Regions from separate parts of the Paenibacillus sp. KS1 genome, predicted to be linked through region 2. Evidence: predicted binding sites of a transcription regulator. Region 2 holds the regulator's gene; each other region holds the start of a gene.
The links. Region 2 encodes NrdR, which represses ribonucleotide reductase genes. Its sites were predicted from a motif close to AACACNATATATNGTGTT; they were not measured.
Positions count from the first base shown of each region.

Region 1: BBG47_RS23680 (adenosylcobalamin-dependent ribonucleoside-diphosphate reductase) is a predicted target of NrdR. The motif match lies at 2,060-2,077, and genes of this name have one in related genera.
Region 3: BBG47_RS13990 (anaerobic ribonucleoside triphosphate reductase) is a predicted target of NrdR. The motif match lies at 2,309-2,326, and genes of this name have one in related genera.
Region 4: nrdI (class Ib ribonucleoside-diphosphate reductase assembly flavoprotein NrdI) is a predicted target of NrdR. The motif match lies at 1,976-1,993, and genes of this name have one in related genera.

Region 1 covers NZ_MAIS01000097.1:2,115-6,332, reverse strand. Annotated here, with positions in the region: gene BBG47_RS23685 (DEAD/DEAH box helicase) at 13-1,902, opposite strand; gene BBG47_RS23680 (adenosylcobalamin-dependent ribonucleoside-diphosphate reductase) at 2,168-4,218, shown strand, end outside.
Region 2 covers NZ_MAIS01000086.1:6,953-11,170, reverse strand. Annotated here, with positions in the region: gene coaE (dephospho-CoA kinase) at 1-452, shown strand, start outside; gene BBG47_RS22505 (lytic transglycosylase domain-containing protein) at 449-1,036, shown strand; gene BBG47_RS22500 (alpha/beta-type small acid-soluble spore protein) at 1,104-1,325, opposite strand; gene nrdR (transcriptional regulator NrdR) at 1,454-1,933, shown strand; gene BBG47_RS22490 (hypothetical protein) at 2,056-2,343, opposite strand; gene BBG47_RS22485 (energy-coupling factor transporter transmembrane component T family protein) at 2,431-3,216, opposite strand; gene BBG47_RS22480 (ABC transporter ATP-binding protein) at 3,203-4,218, opposite strand, start outside.
Region 3 covers NZ_MAIS01000036.1:38,642-42,859, forward strand. Annotated here, with positions in the region: gene BBG47_RS13975 (cysteine desulfurase family protein) at 77-1,279, shown strand; gene BBG47_RS13980 (PRC-barrel domain-containing protein) at 1,429-1,911, shown strand; gene BBG47_RS13985 (hypothetical protein) at 1,959-2,174, shown strand; gene BBG47_RS13990 (anaerobic ribonucleoside triphosphate reductase) at 2,415-4,218, shown strand, end outside.
Region 4 covers NZ_MAIS01000014.1:51,403-55,620, reverse strand. Annotated here, with positions in the region: gene BBG47_RS07080 (ABC transporter permease) at 1-150, shown strand, start outside; gene BBG47_RS31190 (alpha/beta fold hydrolase) at 703-882, shown strand; gene BBG47_RS07065 (alpha/beta fold hydrolase) at 884-1,123, shown strand; gene BBG47_RS07060 (hypothetical protein) at 1,280-1,561, opposite strand; gene nrdI (class Ib ribonucleoside-diphosphate reductase assembly flavoprotein NrdI) at 2,179-2,550, shown strand; gene nrdE (class 1b ribonucleoside-diphosphate reductase subunit alpha) at 2,519-4,218, shown strand, end outside.

The DNA.
Region 1 (4,218 bases), on a different contig from region 2:
CCTATTCTGTCATCATCCTTCAATCTCGGCACTCATGTTATGCAGGAGATTACTTATTGCTGCGCTCTTCTCGTCGTCTTCCATATCTATTTCTTCACGTATCGCATTTAACGAATTGCCTAAACGCTCCACCTCGGTGCGAATCAGATCTTCCGAATCCGATTCCAGAAGAATGCGGGAGAGGCTCTTCTCGAGAGAATCCTGCTTCTCGAACCGTTCCAGGATCATGTCGAGACTGCCGATGACCATCTCGAACATGTTGATTTTCTCATGAAGCAGGTTCAATATATATTCTTCAATTGTTCCTTGCGTTGATAGGTTGTAGATCTTCACATCATTGTTCTGACCAAGCCGATGTACCCTACCAATCCGCTGCTCTACGCGCATCGGGTTCCATGGCAAATCAAAATTAATCATATGATGGCAGAACTGCAGATTGATACCTTCGCCCCCGGCTTCTGTTGCAATCATGACCTGTGCCCGTCCGCGGAAAAGATCCATCATCCAATCCTTCTTGCCGCGGTTCATCCCTCCGCTGTAAGGAACTGCGACTAGACCGGCATTGCGGAAATACTGCAGCAAGTACTCCTGGGTAGCTCTGTATTCGGTAAACACGATAACTTTTTCATTAATCTCGCGAATAATGTTCATCGCCGTTTCGGCTTTGGTATTCGCATTAATGCCTTTAATGAGATCGACAAGATCCCAGATATAATTGCGAATAGGGGAGTCCTCGGCAAGCTTCTTTGACAAATTCACGAGTGTTAAGAAGACGGCATCCCGACTGGAGCATACTTCCCGCTGCAGCGTAATGAGGGAGAACATGCTGCCGATATCCCCGCTGCTTGTTCGATATTGCTCCTTTACAAATCGAGTGACTCCATCATAGAGCGCCTGTTCTTCCGGCGAGAGGGTGAGTGGAACATTCTTAACGATACGCTTCGTAAAATGAACATTGCCTTCCCCCCTGCGATTGCGCACCATGACCTTCGACAGCTCGCTCTGGAGCATGCCCTCATTCTTCGGCATCCGCTTGTCTGCGACGAAGTTCGTGCTGAACTCCCCTTGACCGCCCAGCTGACCTGGCTTCAGCAGATTGATCAAGTTATACAACTCGTTCATATCATTCTGAACGGGTGTAGCAGTTAGCAGAAGACAGTATTTCTTGCGCAAATGCTGAATGAATTGATAGTTCGTTGTTTTCCGATTTTTCAGTTTATGGGCCTCGTCAACGATTAACATATCGTACTCCTGCTCCATGAGAATTTCCTTGTGCGGATCGCGCTTAGCTGTATCCATGGAAGCGACTACGATGTCATTCGCCCATTGATATCCCTTCTTTTGGGCGATTGCGGGGATGCCGAACTTATGGTTCAACTCACGAACCCATTGCAGCACAAGTGAGGCAGGCACTAAGATGAGCACTCGCTTCACAAGTCCACGAATCATATATTCCTTCAATACAAGACCGGCCTCGATCGTCTTCCCGAGACCTACTTCATCGGCTAATATTGCTCTGCCTCGCATATCATGCAGCACTTTGCGGGCTGTCTCTAACTGATGCGGCAGTGGATCGACGTTTGTAATATGAGTTAAGCATTGAAGCTCGTCAAATGCATGAATCCGCTTTGCCTGCTGGGCTTCGTATGCAAGCCGGAATAAGGTCCAATCATCCCAAGGGCTGTTTTTGTCAATGCGAGCAAGAAGCTCGTCCGTCCATCCGTTCTCGATAGTAAGGGGGATGCGACCTATTGCAGCTGTGCTAGTACGGGAGGATGTGGAGGGGTTATCTCCATTATTGCCCACAGCTCCCATAGATGCATCGATTCCGGGGTAAGCTAGTGTTGTAGAAGCGTTACTCGGTGTACGAGACTCTTCGTTCGACGGCTGATACGTACGCATGTTGTCTCCCTCCCTAATCGATTCGTTATTCTTCATTACCGTGTAGTATGGACGTAATCTTCTTATTTCATAACTGTTCATACGATACGATGGAAAGAGTTTGGAATGAGGGATTTATCACAGTGGTTTTGTATATGTTGATGTAAAATACTTTTTGGACACTAGATATAGTGTTGAGTACATACCATGTAAGCAGGTCTAACGCACGTGGTTGTCAGTAATGATTTGATGAATTGAAGAAGCCAGGAGGTCGTTCTCTTTGAATATGTCACAGAAGAAACGCTTGGAAGGACTAAGTGAGAAGATATTTCTAGATCGATATGCAAAAAAGGATGCAGATACGAACAATACCCGAGTGGGAGACGTTGTACTTGTATTAACGAAAGATGATCCGAAATTTCCGACGAAGGAGGTTGGAGAGGTTACTGCACGTAATGGCCGGAACTTATCTGTTGCACTCCGAAGCGGGGCGACCATCCAGACATCTATTGAGCACGTGACCCTGACCGTGGAGAAAACACCGGAGGAAATGTGGGATCGATTGGCATCTGCAATTGCCTCCGTTGAGACTACGGAGAAGCAAGCGGAATGGACGGACAAATTCAGATATATTCTCGATGATTGGAAGCTTGTCCCGGGTGGACGAATCGCAGCAGGAGCAGGAGCAAGCGAGGAGCTAACCTTGTTCAATTGCTATGTCATTCCGTCTCCGAAGGATAGTCGAGGCGGGATTATGCAGACGCTCTCGGAAATGACAGAGATTATGGCTCGGGGTGGCGGCGTTGGCATCAATCTATCCTCGCTTCGTCCAAGACGGGCTATTGTGCGTGGTGTTAATGGCTCATCCAGTGGAGCGGTTTCATGGGGAGGCTTATTCAGCTATACGACAGGACTTATCGAGCAGGGCGGCAGCCGGCGTGGTGCCTTAATGTTAATGATGTATGATTGGCATCCGGACATTTTGGATTTTATTACGGTGAAGCAGACTGCAGGTCAAGTGACGAATGCGAACTTATCTGTCTGTGTTAGCAATGGATTTATGAAAGCCGTGAAGGAGAACTTGGACTGGGAGCTTGTATTCCCAGATACGAGTGATCCGGACTATGATGAGCAGTGGGATGGAGATTTGGAGAAGTGGAAGAAGGCAGGCAAGTCCGTCATTCCTTATCAGACAGTTAAGGCCCGCGACATTTGGCATACGATTATAGAGTCGGCGTGGAAGTCGGCGGAGCCGGGTGTTGTCTTCATGGAGCATTATAATCAGATGTCGAACAGCTGGTATTTCAACCCGATTATCTGTACGAATCCTTGTGGAGAACAGGGACTGCCGGCGTGGGGTGTCTGCAATTTATCTGCGCTCAACCTGTCCAAGTTTTATGATGCTGAGAAGCGGGATGTGGCTTGGGAGGAGCTATCGAAGGTAACGCGTTATGCGGTGCGCTTCCTCGATAACGTCATAGATAAGACTCCGTATCATTTTGAGGAGAATAAAAACAATCAACAGAAGGAGCGGCGTGTCGGGCTTGGCTCGATGGGATTGGCGGAATTGATGATCAAGCTTGGAATCCGATATGGAAGTCCTTACTCGCTCGAATTCCTTGACCGACTGTTCGGCTTTATTGCCCGCGAGGCCTACTTGGCTTCTGCGGATATTGCTGCGGAGAAAGGTGCTTTCCCTGCCTTCCAAGCAGAGCCTTACTTGTCAAGCGGCTTCATGAAGCAAATGTGCGGTGTATATCCTGAGGTCGAAGAAGCAATTCAAGCGAAGGGGATGCGTAATGTAACGGTCATTACACAAGCGCCGACGGGCAGCACGGGTACCATGGTTGGCACTTCCACCGGGATCGAGCCGTACTTCGCCTTCAAATATTACCGCCAGAGCCGTCTCGGCTATGACGAGCAGTTCGTGCCGATTGCGCAGCAATGGAAGGATGCGCATCCGAACGACCAGCTGCCGGATTACTTTGTAACAGCGATGGATCTGTCAGCAGAGGATCATATACGTGCGCAAGCAGCGATTCAGCGCTGGGTGGACAGCTCGATTTCCAAAACGGCGAACTGTCCGAATGACTTTACTGTCGAGCAGACGAAGGAATTGTATGAACTGGCGTTCGACCTCGGATGTAAAGGTGTAACCATATATCGGGATGGAAGTCGAGACGTGCAAGTGCTGTCGACGGAGAAAGAGTCGAAGCAGGAAGAGAGCAACCATTCAGAATCGGGGCAAGCTGATTCCCATTCGAACTCGCAGGGAAAGCAGCCTGAGCAGGATGATTTCCGTGGGGACAATCAGGAGAAGCAGCAATCCGTGCAGAA
Region 2 (4,218 bases):
CGGTGCATTTCGGATCGGGCATGCTGCTTGCGGACGGAACGCTCAATCGGAAGCGATTAGGGGAGGTTGTCTTTGCAGATGAGACAAGTCGCAAAGCGTTAGAAAGCATCACCCACCCGGCTATCCGGAAGGAAATCCAGCGTCAAATGCATCAATATGAGACGGACTATCCAGAACGTCTTGTTGTCGTTGATATTCCGCTCCTGTATGAGTCAGGTCTAAGCGAGATGTTCGATTCGATATTGGTAGTGTATGTTCCAAAAAGTGTTCAATTACAGCGTCTAATGGAACGGGACGGTTGGAGCGAGCGCGAAGCTGAACAGAGGCTGAATGCTCAGTGGAGTATGGAGAAAAAGCGAGAGCTGGCGGACATTATTATCGACAATAGCGGTTCGCTGGAAGATACGATCAAGCAGCTCGACCATTTCTGGTCGGAGAAAGGCTTGCCATGAATCGTATGATGAAAATGCTCCGCAAAAAGAGAGTGCTATTGCTGTTGTTTGTGGGCATGCTGTTCTTGCTGTTCGTTCAGTCGCAATGGCTGGGGAGATGGATGTACCCGATTGCATATGAAGACGAGATCCGCAAATATGCAGCTAAATATGATGTAGATCCTCTGCTTGTGGCTGCTATCATTCGAGTGGAGACGAACTTCCAAGCGGGGCGCGAATCTCGCAAGGGAGCGATTGGAGTCATGCAGCTGATGCCGGAAACGGCCACATGGGCGATGGAGCAGCTGAAGATGAATAATCGTTGGTCTTTGGACGAATTGAAAAATACGGCCGACCCCAATATTCTTATTGGCACATGGTATCTAAAATCGCTGCATAAGCAATTCAATGAGAATTGGATAGCGGCGATCGCTGCTTACAACGCGGGTCCCGGCAATGTGAACAAATGGATTCGCAACAAAGTATGGGACGGCAGCTATGACACAGCCAAGCAGCAAATTCCATATGGGGAAACAAAGTTGTACGTACAGCGTGTTATCCATTATTATGATAAGTATAAAAACATCTATCCGAAAATGAAGTAGAATGAAGAAGAAGCATCGGACAAGCCGATACCGTTATCGCGCATGATGTCCGACGCTTCTTCCGTCATTATTTGTATTGACCTGCAAGAGATTGTTCAGCGATTTGGACAAGGCGCTTCGTGATGTAACCCCCGATAGAACCCGTGTCACGAGTTGCCATGTTGCCATAGTATCCGTCAGATGGGATGGCAATGCCCAACTCTTGTGCGATCTCGAACTTCATTTGTTCAAGAGCTGCAGTCGCTTGAGGTACGACCAAGTTGTTGCTGGAACGATTGTTTTGGCTCATTTGATTCACCTCCTTGCGGTTGGTAATTGTATTGTGTGCATTCTTTCAAAGATCATTACAGGTAACCACTGGTAACTTTTTAAAAAGTGAATTGTGATAAACATCAAGAGTAGAACGGAGGAACGAAAATGAAGTGTCCTTATTGTGACCACTTAGGAACAAAGGTACTTGATTCTCGTCCAGCGAACGACAATAAGTCTATTCGCCGCAGGCGGGAGTGCGAGCTGTGCAGCAGACGCTTTACTACATTCGAGATGGTGGAGGAGACTCCGCTCATCGTTATTAAGAAGGATGGAAGCAGGGAAGAGTTCAGTAGGGATAAGATGCTGCGCGGACTTATTCGTGCCTGTGAGAAGCGTCCCGTATCTGTGGAACGGCTGGAGATGATTGCTTCGGAGGTCGAGAAGCAGCTGCGCGATACCGCCCATGCGGAGGTAGACAGCCGTGTCATCGGTGATTTCGTCATGGAGCAGCTCTATCCAGTAGATGAAGTTGCTTATGTGCGGTTCGCATCGGTCTATCGTCAGTTCAAGGATATCAGCATGTTTATGAAGGAACTGAATCATCTTCTGTCGAAGAACGCCCTTGGCGAACATCCAGATAAATAATTCATACCAGAACCCCTTAAGCAACATATGCTTGAGGGGTTTGTTATATTTTATAGAGCAATCTATTACTGTGCGGATTGCCAAATAAAAACTCCCTCAACAATTTGAGGGAGAATAGACCGTTAAAAAATAATTCGTCTACGGGTATCAAGCAGCACGATAGCAAGGAGATCAAAGAGCACCAACGGCAAGATGAAAGGGAAAAATGAAGTGTGTACTTTTCCCGCATGCTTTACGGAGTTGACCTTTAAGTACACTCTCTTTTTATCTACTTTCACGATGGTGCCTGTATATATGTTACCGTTTTTGGCCTTTATCTTTACGAATTTTTTTAAGAACTTTACACTTTTGGAGTAATGGGGGGATAACGTCTTAGACGTAATCTTCTTAGGTGTGATTTTTTTAGGCATAGAAAGACCTCCTTTTCGCATAATAGCGGAACACACAATGTGCTTAGATATGTTATGCAGGATGTACGAAAAGGGTGTCATACTGTGTCACAATTGTCCTTGATACCATTGTACGAACCCAAGTTTCCAGGATACGTAGTAGCATAACGCGATTCCGCCTAGCAGAAGGAAGAGCAAGGCCCAATCCTTCCATGTAACTCGAAGCTTCACATAATAAGCTCTTCCACGTCGGCCTGTGAGTCCCTTCGATATCATGGCGGCAGCTACACGCTCCGACTTGCGGATAGCTGAAGCGAGCAGTGGAATTGCATAACGCTTCCATGCCCGCAGCTTGCTCTTCCAGCCACGCTCCCGTTCTATGCCTCGCATGCGGTGGGCATCCTGTATGATGCGCAGTTCTTCCTTGAAGAAGGGTAGGAAGCGATAGCCTGCCAGAATACCGTATGCCCACTTGGGCGACAGCTTGCACTGCTGCATCAGGCTCAGCATGAAGCGAACAGGATCTGTCGTCAAGATGAAGATGAGCGACAAGGCGGAGAAGATAAGCACTCTGAGTCCGAGTGATATCGCCTGCTGGAACGTGGCCTCTGTAATGATGAACGACCCCCACTTCCATAGAATGGCACTTGAAGCGGGATCGGCAGAACGCGGGAAGACGAGAGCCGTCCACACGTAGCCGATGCCCATAATGAGGAAGGGGCAGAAGCTAAGCAGCCATTTACGCCATGATATGTTCCCTAATAGGAATGTAAATAGAACGATGTAGACAAGTGCTGCAAGCGGTGTAACCGGATCGAACGTCAATGACAGCATAATAACCGCTATAATGATCGCAAGCCCCTTAATGCTTGGATTCCAATCATGGAGTATCAGGATGATCTCCTCCTTCGATACCTGACGTCTGTGCAAGTAGGCGAGATGCCACCGCGAAGTTCATCGGCATTCGCAGATGACACTTCTCCACGAGCTCAGGGTGCTCCCTCCACAGCTTGGAAGGGCTGCCGTCAAACCGTATGCAACCATCATCTAGCACGATAATTCGATCCGCATAGGTCTGAACCCACTCCATATCATGCGTGATCATCAGGACAGTAGCTCCTGCTTGGGTTCGTTCTTGGAGGGTGTCCATCAGCTGCTTGGATGTATAAGCGTCTTGTCCATATGTCGGCTCATCGCATAACAATAGCTGTTGGCTGTCGGTAAAAACGGAAGCGACACTAAGTCTTCGCTTCTGCCCTTGGCTGATGGAGAAGGGATTGGCATTGGCAACCTTGTTCAAGCGGAAGCGTGTCAAGGCTTCTCCAACATGCTGCTGTACTTCTTCTTCGCTCAGAAGCTGCAAGCGCATCCCGAATGCAAGTTCATCGAACACGGTATCGGTAATGAACTGATGCTCTGGATTCTGGAATACATATCCGATGAAGGCTCTCAGCTCCCGCTCTGCATATCGATGAAGAGGCATGCCATTCAGGATGATTTGACCTTCCTCCGGCTGTGTCAATCCAGACAAGAGGGAAGCGAGCGTAGACTTCCCAGCTCCGTTCGGACCGACAAGTGCCACCCATTCCCCTGCATGCAGAGTAAGGGACACGTGATCGAGGATTACTCTCCCTTTACGCCGATAGACAAGGTTGTTCGCTTGCAGGACTTTCTCAGGCTCCCGTGGGGAACCGTTCGATTGAGCTGATGTTAGGATACGCATCACATCCTGCTGCGCGGATTCAGGGAGCGACAGCATCAGGTCCAGTAGATCCTCGTCGGTTAGTGCGGGTTCTGCGGACTCGAGATGCTGATGAACGAACTGCTCATCATAATTGCTGAAATCGAAAATGTTACTACTATCGTCATGGTTGCTGCTATCGCTACTGTTGCTGC
Region 3 (4,218 bases), on a different contig from region 2:
TTGACGACCACTTATCTTGAGAGAGAAGTTTGATATTGTTATTTGTCATACGGATTAGCAGAAACGAGGGAATACAATGGAACGCATCTATTTTGACCATGCAGCGACGACTCCGCTTCATCCGGACGTACTTCAAGCCATGACCGACAGTATGCATCAAGTGTTCGGAAACGCTTCCAGCGTTCATGCGTTCGGACGTGAAGCGAAGCTCGCCTTGAATCAAGCTCGCGATCATATTGCCGCCCAGTTGGGCTGCCAGCCGCAGGAGCTTGTCTTCACGAGTGGAGGAACGGAAGGGGATAATGCTGCCATCTTCGGTGCAGCATGGTCTGCCTGGCTGCAGCAATCGTCAGAAACTGCTGCTCAGCAAGGTAGCAGTGGCGATGCATCCGCACGCAAGCCGCATATCGTGACGACTCAATTGGAGCATCATGCAGTGCTGCATGCGTGCGAGCGCTTGGAGCAGTTGGGCTTCGAGGTTACTTATGTTGCGCCGGATCAGATGGGTCGAGTATCGGTTGAGGCAATTGAAGCTGCACTGCGCCCGCATACTTGTCTCATTAGTGTCATGTATGGCAACAACGAGGTGGGCACGCTTCAGCCGATAGAAGAAATTGGCCGCTTGGCACGTGAGCGCGGCATTCTGATGCATACGGATGCTGTTCAGGTGCTCGGGCATTTGAAGCTCGAACTGCACGCGTTGCCGGTTGACTTCGCCAGCTTCTCTGCCCATAAGATTAATGGCCCCAAGGGAGTAGGCGTTCTCTATGCTCGCGCAGGTGTTCACTGGGATCCTCTGCTGTATGGTGGAAGTGAAGAACGCAAGCGCAGAGCAGGGACGGAGAATGCAGCAGGGATTGCCGGAATGGCGAAGGCAATGGAGATAGCGAATGGCTCACTTCCAGCGAAGCTGGAGGAACTTGCGCAGGTGCGCAGCACGCTGTGGACAGAGTTGTCAGCAGCTCTCGGCGATCGAGTGGTCATGAATGGCCATCCTACAGAGCATTTGCCGCATATATTGAATGTTAGTTTCTTGGATGTGCCTACGGAGACAATGCTGATGAATTTGGACTTGGCGGGAATTATGGCTTCGAGCGGATCTGCCTGCACATCAGGCTCGCTTGAATTGTCGCATGTGCTAGAGGCTATGGATTTACCAGATGAGCGCAAGAGAACGGCTGTACGATTCAGCTTCGGTTTGGGCAATACTAGGGAAGAGGCTGCTTGCGCTGCGCAACAAATTGCAACCATCGTATCACGTGTTCGTACTAGACAGTAAGGGAACTGTCACAGCGTGAAAGGAGGGGCGTTTGAAGATAACGCGGCATGTTGGCCGGGGACGTACGTGAAATGAGAATCTACCTGATTCTGATGAGGAACGTCCTGCATTTGGAAGTGAATGCCGTTAGCTGAAGAGGGGGCCCCGATATGAAGCTGTTGGAATTAATCGGCCTTCCCGTATATGGAATTGAGACGGGGAAGCGGTTGACCAAGGTAAAGGATATCCGCATTTCGAATGATTGGACTATCACACATATAGAGCTTGAAGGTCGTTCCCGCAAGGGATCACCACCTCCTTCTGTAAGCTGGGAAGAGGTAACGGCTTGTGGTGAGGATGCAATAATGATCGCGAATGATACAGCCATCCGGCATACGGAGGCTATCCATATAGAGAGGGCTTTCTTGACAGGGAATGGAGCGTTGAAGGATTTGCCTGTCATGACAAGTGAAGGATCGCAATTAGGATGGGTCGCCGATGTTTATTTTCAGCCAAATATGGGTAACCAAGTAACAGGTCTGGAAATTTCAGACGGTTTGCTGTCTGACTTGTTGGAAGGCAGACGGCGGATAGATGGGACAAGCCGCTTGAAATGGGGATCAGATGTTATCATCTTCGAAGATGGCGGATAACCTGAACGGTACGAACAAATTAGTCAATGGACGGAATGGTGAATACGATGTTGCGATGCCCGAATTGCAATTCCAAAGAAATCGGGAAAATTGGTTCCCACCAATTTTATTGCTGGGGATGTTATATAGAGCTGACGGTGAACGGGGACAAGATGTCAGTTTACCAGGTCGAAGAGGATGGCACATTAAGCTCTCTGGATGACTTGTTTTTTGGTGATGAATTTGCTGCACCTTCGTTCCCAGAGGCGCAGGCTTCATCGTAAGGGTCAGGCAGAAATATCCACCATATGGAAACATAAGCGCTCGTAACCGCCTTATAGAGGCGATTGCGGGCGCTTTTTGCATGGTCGGCCATTTGTCCGTGATGAATCTCATATTGTGAGAAAAAGAGTTCGTTCATAATACATATTGTGCTCATTTTCAAATAACAACACTAGATATAGTTAACATAGATAAATTGCACTGAAAATGATGGTACATAAAGAGAAAGGAATGAGTTTGATATGACGATGGTATCCATGAAACGGACGAACGCAGTATGGGATCGGAGCAATCGGACCAGCACAGAGCGGCTGACGGCATCGCTGCATGAGATTGTTGACGGTGGCAATCAGGATCTGATGCAGGAAAATGCGAATGTAGATGGAAGATCGCCAATGGGTATGATGGGGAAGATCGCTAGCGAAAGCGCACGCTGGTATGCGGTTCAACATCTGCTGTCTGCAGACGTAAGAGATGCAGTGGAGCAGAACCTGATGTATCCACATGATCTTGATTTCTATGCCTCCGGTACGACAACGTGCTGCCAGATTCCTCTGGGCAAGATGTTGAAGCAGGGGTTCAACACAGGTCATGGATATATGCGCGAGCCGCAGGATATTAAGAGCGCGCTTGCGCTGGCATCGATTATATTGCAGGCGAACCAAAACCAGCAGCATGGCGGACAGGCGTATCCGATGTTCGATTATGATGTAGCCCCTTATGTGCGCAAGACATTCAATCGCCATATTCGCTATATGGAATCACTGCCACTGCAAGCAGACTTCGATCTAGAGACAGAGGCGTGGAGACTAACGGAGCGTGACGTATATCAGGCTTGCGAGGCATTCATTCATAATGCGAACTCGATGCATTCTAGAGGCGGTGGGCAGGTACCGTTCATTTCATTGAACTATGGCACGGACACCTCTGTGGAGGGGAGAATGCTGATTAAACAGTTTCTTCTCGCAACGCAGGCCGGTCTTGGTAGAGGAGAAACACCTATCTTCCCAATTCAAATATTCAAAGTGAAGAAAGGCGTCAACTTCGATCCTGCTGATCCGAATTACGATCTGTACCAGCTTGCCTTGCAAACGACAGCGCAGCGGCTGTTCCCTAACTTTGCCTTTCTCGATGCTCCGTTCAATTCGCAGTACGATAACGGCACACCCGAGAGCGAGGCATGCTACATGGGCTGCAGAACGCGCGTCATGGGCAATGTGAACGGGGACGAAACGGCGATCGGCAGAGGGAACTTGTCATTTACCTCTTTGAATCTTGTTCGCCTTGCTATGATGTCGTCCAGTGTGGATGATTTCTTTGGCCGATTGGACTCGCTTCTGTCCTTGACAGTGAAGCAGTTGAGGGAGCGATTCGACTATCAATCGAAGAAGCAGGTGCGTGACTTTGCTTTTCTTATGAAGCAAGGGGTATGGCGCGGAAGTGAGGACTTGCAACCCGAGGATGAGCTGGGAGATATCCTGAAGCAGGGGACACTTAGTGTTGGCTTTATCGGACTTGCTGAGGCGCTTGTAGCGCTTGTTGGCTCCCATCATGGCCAGTCTGAGGATGCACGCAAGCTAGGCATGCGCATCGTGTCTCATATGCGTATGCGAATGGATGAGGCGATTGAAGCGACAGGTCTTAATTTCTCCTTAATCGCGACGCCGGCTGAAGGTCTATCGGGTAAATTTACGAGCCGGGATCGAGATGATTTTGGAGTGAGACAAGGAATTACGGATCGGAAATATTACACCAACTCGTTTCATGTACCCGTCTATTACTCGTTGAAGGCAATCGACAAGATTCAAATCGAAGGGCCGTTCCATGAGCTGTGCAATGCCGGGCATATCACGTATGTTGAGCTGGATGGAAGCGCGAAAGCCAACCCACAGGCACTTGACCGTATCGTGCGTGCAATGGCGATGAGCGGGATTGGGTATGGTTCTCTTAATCATCCTGTTGATCGCTGTCGTACATGCGGCCATCAAGATACGATTGAAGATAGCTGTCCGATGTGTGGAAGCTCAGGTTCGCAGATTGAGCGCA
Region 4 (4,218 bases), on a different contig from region 2:
CTGTTTCCTTGGTCAGCTGCGCATGTAATTGTGACCCAAAGTTATGTAGCGGATTATCCACCGCTATACTCGTTTATTGCGGTTGGTATCACTTCGCTATTCGGCTTAGCAGCAAGCGTTCTGTATTTCAACAGAATGGATATTAAATAAAGTGAAATATATAGGAAGTTAAATGATGAAGATCGGCCTCCGGGTCGGTCTTTTTTATGTTCACTGTAGAGGGGATGGGGGTAGAGGCAATATGAATGAGATGGGGAATAGGTAGGCATTGCAAAAAAATATAATCTCTTATTTTCTTAGCGCTCCTTCTTTGCATGGTTATGCACATTGCTGCTTGAAGAGACAAAAAGGAGTGATGTTCGGCATGGAGCAGACTCTGTTTTTCTGTGATTATGTTGAACAACACTGTCACAATGGCTCGAATCCGTGCGGTTGCCTGGGAAATGAAAGTACCAGCACGGGAAATGAGTATGGTTTGCTGGGGAAATTCCATCGAGTAAGGAAACAATCTTAACGGGTTTGTTTCTCCATTTGGATACTGGCGATGACTAGAATGGGAGCGTAGCGCTTCTGTGAAAGGTATGGCTAGGAAAATCAAAAAATCATTGATCTGAATATTGAACCAAATCTAATATAAGAGGTGAAAGAATCAATAAAAAGCCACATGGGAGGGAGCATGAATGGATCTGAACTACTCGATTTATGGAACAGGTGACCTTAGTTGGGCATTCCATAGGCGGAGAATTGGCTACTAACTTTACATTGTCCTCTCCGGATAGAGTCGCTCAACTGATCGCTGTTGCTCCATCCTTGACAGGTTTCATTTTCTCAGATGCACACCCAATACTTTACGCGTGTCTTCACAAAGTGGCGCAGCTTTGAGGTGATCTGGCCTCAGCCACCTGCGATCGAACAGTTGGAGAAAATCGCGGTTCCTACTTTGTTTATGTACGGGACAGTGGAGTGGGACGATATGCATCTGATCGCGCAGGAGTTCAAGCGGATACCGCGTGTTGCTTTCGTCGAAATAGCAGGTGCAGACCACATGCTCCCATTGACGCATCCTCAAGAGATGGCCTCGCATATTCAATCTTTTTTGGCAGCAACAGAGGATGAATCGTAGGGTGCAAATTTGGTGACTTTCCACGAATCAGCGGCAGTCAGACACGCATCCGGCGTCTTGTACTGCCGCTATCTCTGCATTAGTATCAGGTCTGGTCTATATCTTTAACGTTCCCCGGTAACCCATATACATACTATGCAAGTTGACAAATCATCATTAGATCGTGATCGTGCGATGTGGTTTGCTATAATGCGATGTTCCACCACCACCGACGATCACTCTTCCGCCTCTCGGAAACACCAATCGCTTGTTTATCCCGCCTGACAGTATTACCTCAACTTGAGCCCGGTTTGCAGTTGCAATGTAATTGACATACCCACTTCTTGCAATTTCCGTTCTCCAATTCCGATCAAACTCAGATCGCAGTACCCGGTTTGAATACACCTGATTTACCACATCAGATGATCTCGATGTTCGTAGCGCTTTAGATTTGCTCATCGGATGTTTCCCTCCGTCTATTCAAAATGAATTGACATGGATCACTTCTAGTAATCACCTCCAATTATTGTATGCTTGTTCATATCGGATGTTTGGATTGTTATATGTGATAATCAAAAAGTGTGCTGATTTGACTCCAATGTCTTGGTTAAATAAAAAAAGTTGAGATTGGGGAGATCGCCATCCCGTCGCTGAAAAGGGGAACAATCGAATTTTTTTATCATGTATTTCTCTACAATTCCAAAATAAATGATCTCCAATATTCGTCTGAGGTGTGGTACGATAGTAATGTTTTGTGCCAATAGTCGACATGAAATTTGATAGAGAAAGCGTCATAAAATGGACCTTGCCATTTCTCTTAAAATTGTATATGATTCTATAGCGAACTATATATAGTTGGTTGAACACGATACATACACTATATATTGTGACAGCAATTGGAATCGAGCGGCGCCACGCGCCAGATTCTAAGACATGCCTATTCAGAGATTGAGAGATTAAAGCGACAGCATACACGATATAGGGTACGCAACGTGTCGATCGTTTTGATCCTTGTTTTTGAATGAGCATTTTTTGTTCGTTCCATTTGCAAACTAGTCGAACAACGGAGGGATCACGTGCTTATCGCTTACGATTCGAAGACGGGTAACGTGAAACGATTCGTCGATAAATTGGATTTGGAGTGTGTTCGTGTAACGCCTGACACCAAGCTTAATGAACCCTTTATCCTTATTACGTACACAACCGGGTTCGGACAAGTTCCACAGTCCACGCAAGAGTTCCTGGAAGAACACAGTCATTTGCTCCAAGGTGTCGCGGCCAGCGGCAACATGAACTGGGGCACTCGGTATGGGCTTGCAGCTGACCATATTTCCAGAGAATACTCCGTCCCCGTACTGATGAAGTTTGAACTCAGCGGGACAAAACGAGATGTAGACAACTTTATTCGGGAGGTCCATGACTTTGATACCAAAATGGATACAGCTTAACAATGAAATCATGGTTCAGAAGGACGGTAAATTTCAATTTGGCAAGGATCACGATGCAGCAAAGAGCTACTTCGTTGATTATGTCAATCAAAATACAGTGTTTTTCCATAACCTTGAAGAGAAGATTCATTATTTGATCGAAAATGATTACTATGAGAAAGAGATTTTCGACCAATATGAATTTAAAGATATTAAGAAACTGTACGAGTTCCTGTACTCGAAGAAATTCCGCTTCCCATCCTTCATGAGCGCGTTCAAGTTCTACAATAACTACGCGATGAAGACGAATGATGATACGAAGTTCTTGGAACGTTATGAAGACAGACTGGCGGTTGTATCCTTGTTCTTAGCGAGCGGAGATATGAACAAAGCATTCGAATATGCAGATCTGTTGATTGCACAAGAGTATCAGCCAGCAACGCCAACCTTCCTGAATGCAGGGAAGAAGCGCAGAGGAGAGCTTGTCAGCTGCTTCCTGCTCGAAGTGAACGATTCCATGAACTCGATCGGATTTGCGATCAACTCCGCACTTCAGTTAAGTAAAATTGGCGGCGGCGTGAGCTTGAACTTGAGCAAGATTCGCGGTGCAGGCGAGCAGATCAAAGGGCTAGACGGTAAGGCAAGCGGCGTACTCCCCGTTATGAAATTGTTCGAGGATGCTTTCTCCTACGCGAACCAACTTGGACAGCGTGACGGAAGCGGCGTTGTATACTTGAACGTGTTCCATGCTGACATCCATGAATTCCTGGATACGAAGAAAATCAACAGTGATGAGAAAATCCGCATTAAGACTTTGTCGCTCGGCGTCGTTGCTCCGAACAAGTTCTTCGAGCTTGTTGAGCAGGATAAAGACATGTACTTGTTCTATCCGCACACGGTATTCCAAGCATATGGCAAGCATTTGGATGATATGGATCTCTCCGAAATGTATGATGAGCTCGTAGACAATCCGAAAGTCCGCAAAAAGAAAATTGTCGCTCGCGACCTAGTTTTGAAAATTGCACAGATTCAGATGGAATCTGGTTACCCATATATCATGTTCGTAGATAACACGAATGAATATCATGCCCTGAAAGAAATCGGCAAGGTTAAATTCTCCAACCTGTGCAGTGAGATCGCACAGCTTAGTGAAGTGTCCACGATTAACGATTACGGCATTGAGGATGAGATTAACCGCGATATTTCCTGTAACTTGGGTTCACTTAACATTGTTAACGTCATGAAGAATAAGCGGATGCGTGATACGGTTCATCGTTCTATGGACGCACTGACAGAAGTATCTGACCGCAGCAATATCAGCATCGTTCCGTCCGTAGCGAAGGCGAACCGTGAGCTTCATTCGGTAGGCCTCGGTGCAATGAACTTGCACGGTTACTTGGCGAAGAACAAGATTGCATATGAGTCCATGGAAGCAAGAGACTTCGTGCGTGCGTTCTTCATGATGCTGAACTTCTATTCCTTGGAACGTTCCATGCTGATTGCGAAAGAGCGCGGCGTGACGTTCACGGACTTTGACAAGAGTGAATATGCGAGCGGCGCATATTTCGATAGATACTTGAACACGGACTTCACTCCGAAGACAGATCGCGTGAAAGAATTGTTCGACGGTCACACGATGCCTACATTGGAAGACTGGGCTCGCTTGAAGGAGCAAGTGATGGAGCATGG